4 regions of the Pseudomonas sp. B1-22 genome follow, and region 3 is predicted to be linked to each of the others. Evidence: predicted binding sites of a transcription regulator. Region 3 holds the regulator's gene; each other region holds the start of a gene.
What was found. The regulator sigma-54, encoded in region 3, starts transcription at its own class of promoters, with help from an activator protein. The targets are predictions, from matches to a motif close to ANTGGCATNNANNTTGCTNT.
Positions count from the first base shown of each region.

Region 1 (2,197 bases), on a different contig from region 3:
GGTCACTTCCGCGCTGCCGGCAAACTGCTGGACAAGGTCAAGGGTGGCATTCCGACCCGTCTGTGGCTGGCTCCGCCGACCAAGATGGACGCCCACCAGCTGACCGAAGAAGGCTACTACGGCATCTACGGCAAGGCTGGCGCGCGCATGGAAATGCCGGGCTGCTCGCTGTGCATGGGTAACCAGGCTCGCGTACAGACCGGTTCCACCGTGGTCTCCACTTCGACCCGTAACTTCCCGAACCGTCTGGGCGACGCCACCGACGTGTTCCTGGCATCTGCCGAGCTGGCCGCTGTCGCTTCGATCATCGGCAAGCTGCCGACCGTCGAGGAGTACATGGCCTACGCGAAGGACATCGACAGCATGTCTGCCGATATCTACCGCTACCTGAGCTTCGACCAGATCGCCGAGTTCCGCGAAGCGGCAGCCAACGCGAAGATCCCGGCCGTTCAGGTCTGAGTGATCCCAGCGTGATGAAAAGCCCCGCCTGAGTGCGGGGCTTTTCTTTTGCAGTGCCGAAATAGAGCTGCCGGAGCCGGTACTCACGATGGGGCTAATACTTATTGACCGTTGCGCCCGTGGCCCGCGTGGCTAAGGTGTCAGCAGGCCCTGCCATTTCCGTGCTCAGGTGCCCTTGATGGAACCCTCCAGAGGTGCGCTCCCTCCCTCTGAGCCCCGCCCTTGTGGCGGGGCTTGTTTTTTCCGCCGAGCCTGGCACACCCCTTGCTGTACGGCCTGCAACAGGCAGCCCAACGGCGGGCCCTGAAAGACGATGACGTAGCCACCTCCGCCCAACGACGGCCGGAGCAGCGGCGTCCTTTGCCTTCAGAGGTGGAAATGATCGACAGCACCAGCGGCCGCCCGGACAGCCTGGCCTGGGTCGCCGGCTCCGACGCACCGGAGAAGACCGTACTGAACCTGGGCTTCATGGCCCTTACCGACTCCGCCTCCCTGGTGGTTGCGGCCACCCAGGGCTTCGCCCAGCCCTACGGCCTGACCCTCAACCTGCAGCGGCAGAGCTCCTGGGCCGGCCTGCGCGATCGCCTGCTCAGCGGCGAACTGGACGCGGCGCAGGGACTCTACGGCCTGATCTATGGCATGCAGCTCGGCCTGGGCGGCACCCCTGCCACCGACATGGCCGTGCTCATGGGATTGTGCCAGAACGGCCAGTCGATCAACCTCTCCGCACCGCTGATGCGCGACGGCGTGACCTGCGCTGAAGCACTGCGCCAGCACGCGCGCCACAACGGTGCACCGCTGACCCTGGCGCACACCTTCCCCACCGGCACCCATGCCCTGTGGCTGTACTACTGGCTGGCCGCCCACGGCATCCACCCGCTGCGCGATGTGCGCTCCCTGGTGGTGCCGCCGGCGCAGATGGTGGAACACCTGAAGGCCGGACGCATCGATGGTTTCTGCGCTGGCGGCCCCTGGGGCGCCCTGGCGGTGGACGAGGGCCTGGGCTTCACCCTGGCAACCAGCCAGCAGATCTGGCCGGACCACCCGGAAAAGGTGCTGAGCACCACCCGCGCCTTCGTCGAACACTACCCCAATGCCGCCCGCGCCCTGGTGATGAGCCTCCTCGACGCCAGCCGCTTCATCGAGGCCAGCGAGGACAACCTGCGCAGCGCGGCGCAACTCATCAGCGGGCAGGACTACGTCGACGCTCCGCTCTCCAGCATCGAACCGCGCCTGCTCGGCCGCTACCAGGACGGCCTCGGTCATGCCTGGCAGGACGCCCATCCGCTGCGCTTCTTCGACGGCGGCCAGGCCAATTTCCCCTGGCTGTCCGATGGCATGTGGTTCATGACCCAGTTCCGCCGCTGGGGCCTGCTGCGCGAGGACGTCGACTACCTCGGCATTGCCCGCCAGGTACAACAGCTCGACCTGTACCGAGAAGCCGCCGAAGCGGTTGGCGTAGCCGTACCGGGCGCCGACATGCGCCGCTCGACGCTGATCGACGGCCGCGTCTGGGACGGCAGCGATCCGGTCGGCTATGCCCATGGCTTCGAATTGAATGCCCTGACGGAGCGAGACTGAGCATGCTGCGCGTCCTGCTGATCAACGACACCCCGAAGAAGGTCGGGCGCCTCAAGGCGGCACTGGTGGAGTCCGGTTTCGATGTGGTCGACGAATCCGGTCTCACCGTCGACCTGGCGCAACGCGTGGAAGCCCTGCACCCGGACGTGATCCTCAT
Region 1 is NZ_JBCHVH010000005.1:487,857-490,053, forward strand. It holds gene acnB (bifunctional aconitate hydratase 2/2-methylisocitrate dehydratase) at 1-459, shown strand, start outside; gene ACQ5BL_RS21105 (CmpA/NrtA family ABC transporter substrate-binding protein) at 838-2,040, shown strand; gene ACQ5BL_RS21110 (ANTAR domain-containing response regulator) at 2,043-2,197, shown strand, end outside.
Region 1: a site for sigma-54 is predicted at 711-730, ahead of ACQ5BL_RS21105 (CmpA/NrtA family ABC transporter substrate-binding protein). Genes of this name have one in related genera too.

Region 2 (2,197 bases), on a different contig from region 3:
TACCAGGGCGGCGACCAGGCCCGCGACACCGGCGTTGATGTGCACCACGGTGCCGCCGGCGAAGTCCAGCACACCCCAGTCCCACAGCAGGCCACCGTCACCGCTCCACACCATGTGGGCGATCGGCGCGTAGACCAGGGTGAACCACAGGGTGGTGAAGATCAGCAGGGCGGAGAATTTCATGCGTTCGGCGAAGGCGCCGACGATCAGGGCCGGGGTGATGATCGCGAAGGTCATCTGGAACATCACGAAGACGCTCTCGGGGAACAGCGCGGCGGCGGAAGTCAGGCCGGTGGAGGTCAGGCCGCTGAGGAAGGCCTTGTCGAGTCCGCCGACGAAGGAGGCGAAGTTGACCACGCCCTTTTCCATGCCCACGGTGTCGAAGGCCAGGCTGTAGCCATAGACGACCCAGAGGATGCTGACCAGCGCGGTGATTGCGAAGCACTGCATCATGATCGACAGGACGTTCTTGGCGCGCACCATGCCGCCGTAGAACAGCGCCAGGCCGGGAATGGTCATCAGCAGCACCAGTGCGCTGGAAATCAGCATCCAGGCGGTGTCGCCGCTGTTCAGGACGGGGGCCGCGGCTTCGTCAGCCAAAGCCAGACCGGGCATTGCGAGAGGCAATAGGGCGCCTAGCCCTGCGTATTTGCGCAGAGTCATTGTTGTTTCTCCTGGGGCGTGTGGGTTCGGTGTGGGCTTGGCTTAGATCGCGTCGGTGCCGGTTTCGCCGGTACGGATACGAATGGCCTGTTCCAGGTTTACGACAAAGATCTTGCCGTCACCGATCTTCCCGGTGTTGGCGGCCTTGGTGATGGCTTCGATAACACGATCCAGTTGGTCATCGGCGATGGCGACGTCGATCTTCACCTTAGGCAGGAAGTCGACGACGTATTCCGCGCCACGGTACAGCTCGGTGTGGCCCTTCTGCCGGCCGAAGCCCTTGACTTCGGTCACAGTGATGCCCTGCACGCCGATCTCGGACAGCGACTCACGAACGTCGTCCAGCTTGAACGGCTTGATGATGGCTGTGACTAGCTTCATGTAACTCTCTCCCGTGTTTTGGTGGACCCGCCCCAGGAAGAACGAACCCGGGGACAAGTCTAAGCGCAGTGTCTGGCTTTTGTAATGCGCCGGCCGCCCTACCTCAGCACTCCGACTGCCTCAACGAAGCGATCCACCGCCTCGACTGCCGCACCGGTACTGCATCGGTGCACGCCATGCATGCCCCAAAGCATGAACCTTGCCAGCTCGGTGAAAAGCCCGTGGTTTCAGCCACTTGCTGGAATCACGGGAGTTCTGGCCAGTCGCCAGCCCGCTCCGGCCGCACCGAAAGCGCGCACGTGCAGCGGGCATACTGCTCAAAAAGCGTGCAATCCCCCGCGCCGCTGCCGGTGTCGGCTGCGTGATAGACTGCGCTCTGATTCAATCCGGAACCCATGAACCATGCTGCCGCCCAAAGCCTTCCTCGATGCCATCAGCCAACAAGCCGGACGCCTGTTCGGTGGCGAATCGCCCCTGCCGAAGGCCGAGCTGGAAGCCCAGTTCAAGGTTCTGATGCAGAGCGCCTTCAGCAAGCTCGACCTGGTCAGCCGTGACGAGTTCGACAGCCAGATGGTGGTGCTCGCCCGCACCCGCGCCCGCCTCGAGGCCCTGGAAGCCAAGGTCGCGGAAATGGAAACCAGGCTCTCGCCGCCCGCCGACGCCCCGGCCGAACCAGCCGAATAAATCCCCTCCGGCGGGGCGGCATGCGATCAAGGAGTGATCCATGTCCCTCGCCATCGTCCACAGCCGCGCCCAGGTTGGCGTCGAAGCGCCCGGCGTCACCGTCGAGGCGCACCTGGCCAACGGCCTGCCGTCGCTGACCCTGGTCGGCCTGCCCGAAGGCGCCGTAAAGGAGAGCAAGGACCGCGTGCGCAGCGCCCTGCTCAATGCCGGCTTCGACTTCCCCGCCCGCCGCATCACGCTCAACCTCGCCCCGGCCGACCTGCCGAAGGATGGTGGGCGCTTCGACCTCGCCATCGCCCTGGGCATCCTCGCCGCCAGCGGGCAGCTTGCCGATGCGAGCGGCCTGGATGATCTGGAATGCCTGGGCGAACTGGCGCTCTCCGGCACGCTACGACCGGTGCCGGGCGTACTCCCAGCCGCCTTGGCCGCCCGCGCCGCCGGACGGGCGCTGGTAGTACCCAGGGAGAAT
Region 2 is NZ_JBCHVH010000003.1:75,389-77,585, reverse strand. It holds gene ACQ5BL_RS12380 (ammonium transporter) at 1-663, opposite strand, end outside; gene glnK (P-II family nitrogen regulator) at 706-1,044, opposite strand; gene ACQ5BL_RS12370 (accessory factor UbiK family protein) at 1,447-1,728, shown strand; gene ACQ5BL_RS12365 (YifB family Mg chelatase-like AAA ATPase) at 1,769-2,197, shown strand, end outside.
Region 2: a site for sigma-54 is predicted at 1,232-1,251, ahead of glnK (P-II family nitrogen regulator). Genes of this name have one in related genera too.

Region 3 (2,197 bases):
ACTCAGGCATATAATTTGCTTCCTCGCGGCGCCCCGGCGTCCGTAGTCGTGGATATGGCGCTTGCTGCGCCAGCGAACAAGGTGCCTAGTTCCAGCCATGAAACCATCGCTCGTCCTCAAGATGGGCCAGCAGCTGACGATGACTCCGCAGCTGCAACAGGCCATCCGACTGCTCCAGCTCTCCACGCTGGACCTCCAACAGGAAATCCAGGAAGCCCTGGAGTCCAACCCGATGCTGGAGCGCCAGGAAGAGGGCGAGGATTACGACAACAGCGACCCCATGGCGGACGGCGCCGAGTCGGGCGCCAACGGCGCCACCAGCAGCTCCCAGGACAGCTTCCAGGAAAGCACCACGCCCAGTGCTGACAGCCTCGATGAGGACCAATGGGCCGAGCGCATCCCCAACGAGCTGCCGGTCGACACCGCCTGGGAAGACATCTACCAGACCAGCGCCAGCAGCCTGCCCAGCAACGATGACGACGAGTGGGACTTCACCTCCCGCACCTCCGCAGGTGAAAGCCTGCAGAGCCACCTGCTCTGGCAGCTCAACCTGGCACCGATGTCCGATACCGACCGCCTGATCGCACTGAGCATCATCGACGGCATCAACGACGACGGTTACCTCGAAGAATCCCTCGACGACATCCTCGCCTCCATCGACCCCGAACTGGGCGTGGAGATGGACGAAGTGGAAGTCGTCCTGCGCCGCGTGCAGCAGATGGAGCCGGCCGGCGTCGGCGCGCGCAACCTGCGCGAATGCCTGCTCCTGCAATTGCGCCAGATGCCGGCCAACACCTACCTGCTGGCCGAGGCGCAGAAGCTGGTCGCCGACCACCTCGACCTGCTCGGCAGCCGCGACTACAGCCAGCTGATGCGGCGCATGAAGCTCAAGGAAGACGAGCTGCGCGAAACCATCGAACTGATCCAGTCGCTGCATCCGCGCCCCGGCTCGCAAATCGAGTCCGGTGAAGCCGAATACGTGGTGCCGGATGTCATCGTCCGGAAACATAACGAACGCTGGCTGGTGGAGCTGAACCAGGAAGCCGTGCCGCGCCTGCGCGTCAACTCGCAATACGCGGGCCTGGTGCGCCGCGCCGACTCCAGTGCCGACAACACCTTCATGCGCAACCAGCTGCAGGAAGCGCGCTGGTTCATCAAGAGCCTGCAGAGCCGCAACGAGACGCTGATGAAGGTGGCGACCCAGATCGTCGAACACCAGCGCGGCTTCCTCGAATACGGCGAAGAGGCGATGAAGCCCCTGGTCCTGCACGACATCGCCGAAGCCGTGGGCATGCACGAGTCGACCATCTCGCGTGTCACCACGCAGAAATTCATGCACACCCCACGTGGCATCTTCGAGCTGAAGTACTTCTTCTCCAGCCACGTCAGCACCTCCGAGGGTGGCGAATGCTCGTCCACGGCGATCCGCGCGATCATCAAGAAACTGGTCGCGGCGGAAAGTCCGAAAAAGCCATTGAGTGACAGCAAGATCGCTGGTTTACTGGAGGCACAGGGCATTCAAGTGGCACGTCGCACCGTCGCCAAGTACCGGGAGTCCTTGGGGATTGCTCCCTCCAGCGAACGCAAGCGACTGGTATGACGTTGATCCACGCCAAAGTGTTCCGGCGGCAGGCCATCTAACCTGCCACTTATACACGGGCAATAAGGAGAAAGCGGTATGCAAGTCAACATCAGTGGACATCAACTGGATGTGACCGACGCCCTGCGCGACTATGTCGGCGAAAAACTCGGCCGACTGGAGCGCCATTTCGACAAGATCACCAATGTTCAGGTCATCATGGAGGTCGAAAAGCTAAAGCAGAAAATCGAAGCCACCCTGCACATCGCAGGTGGCGAAGTAGTGGCCTGTGCCGAACATGAAGACATGTATGCGGCCATTGACCTGCTCACCGACAAGCTCGACCGCCAACTGATCAAGCACAAGGAAAAATACCTCGAACGCCAGCAGGGTGTTGGTGTTCGTTAACCCCTCCCTATGATTCGACTCGAGCAAATCCTGACCCCCGGCCGTTCCCTGGTGAACGTGCCGGGCGGCAGCAAGAAACGCGTCCTTGAACAAATCGCAAACCTGGTAGCTCGCGAGCTGCCAGGTTTCGACGCGCAAGACATTTTCGAAAATCTGGTGGCCCGCGAACGCCTGGGCTCCACCGGATTCGGCAATGGCATCGCCATTCCG
Region 3 is NZ_JBCHVH010000006.1:173,131-175,327, forward strand. It holds gene ACQ5BL_RS22830 (RNA polymerase factor sigma-54) at 98-1,600, shown strand; gene hpf (ribosome hibernation-promoting factor, HPF/YfiA family) at 1,679-1,987, shown strand; gene ptsN (PTS IIA-like nitrogen regulatory protein PtsN) at 1,997-2,197, shown strand, end outside.

Region 4 (2,197 bases), on a different contig from region 3:
GCACGGCCCTTGTCGAGTTCTTCCAGCGCCTCTTTCAGGCTGCCGCAAACCTGCGGGATTTCCTTCGCCTCTTCCGGCGGCAGGTCGTACAGGTTCTTGTCGGCGGCATCGCCGGGGTGAATCTTGTTCTGGATGCCGTCCAGACCGGCCATCAGCAGGGCTGCGAAGCACAGGTAGGGGTTGGCAGCCGGGTCCGGGAAGCGCGCTTCGATGCGGCGGGCTTTCGGGCTGGATACGTACGGGATACGGATCGAGGCGGAACGGTTGCGAGCCGAGTAAGCCAGCATCACCGGGGCTTCGAAGCCCGGAACCAGACGCTTGTAGGAGTTGGTGGCCGGGTTGGTGAAGCCGTTCAGGGCCTTGCCGTGCTTGATGATGCCGCCGATGAAGTACAGGGCGGTATCGGACAGGCCGGCATAGCCTTCGCCAGCGAAGGTGTTCTTGCCGTCCTTGGAGATCGACATGTGAACGTGCATGCCCGAGCCGTTGTCGCCGTACAGCGGTTTCGGCATGAAGGTCACGGTCTTGCCGTAGGCATCGGCGACGTTGTGGATGCAGTACTTCAGGGTCTGCACTTCGTCAGCCTTGGCAACGAGGGTGTTGAACTTCACACCGATCTCGTTCTGGCCGGCGGTGGCCACTTCGTGGTGGTGAACCTCGATGACCAGGCCCATTTCCTCCATGGCGTTACACATGGCGGTACGGATTTCGTGGTCGTGGTCGACCGGCGGTACCGGGAAGTAGCCGCCTTTCACGCCCGGGCGGTGGCCCTTGTTGCCCGACTCGATGTCAGCGTCGGTGTTCCAGGAGGCCTGCTCGGAGAAGATCTTGAACATCGAGCCGGAGATGTCGGACTTGAACTTCACTTCGTCGAAGATGAAGAACTCCGGCTCCGGGCCTACGAATACGGTGTCACCGATACCGGTGGATTTCAGGTATTCCTCGGCGCGCTTGGCGATGTTGCGCGGGTCACGCTCGTAGCCTTGCATGGTGCTCGGCTCGATGATGTCGCAGACGATGATCAGGGTCGGCTCTTCGGTGAACGGGTCGAGCACGGCGGTGCTGTCGTCCGGCAGCAGGATCATGTCGGAGGCTTCGATGCCCTTCCAGCCTTCGATGGAGGAGCCATCGAACATCTTGCCGGCTTCGAAGAAGTCATCGTCCAGCGCGTCGCGGGCGGGCATGGTGACGTGCTGCTGCTTGCCTTTGGTATCGGTGAAGCGCAGGTCAACCCACTTCACGTCATGATCTTTGATCAGTTGTTGCGACTTGTACGACATGCTGTCCTCCAGGAGGGATTAGAGCTGGGAGCTTTCTATGCCCCAGTATCGGGTGATGCCGGCCGGATAGTCCGCCAGGGCAACCTGCCTCACAAGAGAGCAAGTTGCGTGCCAGTGCCCGCAATCGTGCAGAAGCGCTGATTTACGGGGCTCTGGCGAGCGTAACCAGGAATTGCGGGATAATTGTGCACCGTTTTAGTGCCTTGTCATGGTGCATAAGTCCATTTTGGTGCGCCTGAAAGAAAGTCTCCGAATTCTGCTCAAGTCTTGAGCAATTTCGGATATAATCTTGCCCCTTTTTTTCTGTCCCATGGCAATCGCCCGGTCCGCATGAAACTCATCGTCAAGGTCTTCCAGGAAATCACCATCAAGAGCCGGCCGGTGCGCAAGCGCTTCATCCGCCAGCTGGCGAAGAACATTCGCACGGTGCTCCGCGACCTCGACCCCGAGCTGCTGGTCGAAGGCGAATGGGACAACCTGGACGTCGAGACCAAGGTCACCGATCCCAAGGTGCTGCGCGAGATGATCGAGCGCCTCACCTGTACCCCGGGCATCGGCCACTTCCTGGAAGTGCACGAGTACCCGCTGGGCGACTTCGACGACATCCTGGAGAAGTGCAAGCTGCACTTCGCCGACCAGTTGCCGGGCAAGGTCTTCTCCATGCGCTGCAAGCGCGCCGGCAAGCACCCTTTCACTTCCATCGACGTGGAGCGCTACGTCGGCGGCGGCCTGCGCCAGCAGTGCGGCGCGGCGGGCGTGTCGCTGAAGAACCCGGAAGTGCAGGTGCGGGTGGAAATCCGCTACGACCGCCTGTACGTCATCCACGCCCAGCACGAAGGCCTTGGCGGTTATCCGCTGGGTGCGCTGGAGCAGGTGCTGGTGCTGATGTCCGGCGGCTTCGATTCCACCGTGGCGGC
Region 4 is NZ_JBCHVH010000003.1:288,930-291,126, forward strand. It holds gene glnA (glutamate--ammonia ligase) at 1-1,280, opposite strand, end outside; gene thiI (tRNA uracil 4-sulfurtransferase ThiI) at 1,611-2,197, shown strand, end outside.
Region 4: a site for sigma-54 is predicted at 1,377-1,396, ahead of glnA (glutamate--ammonia ligase). Genes of this name have one in related genera too.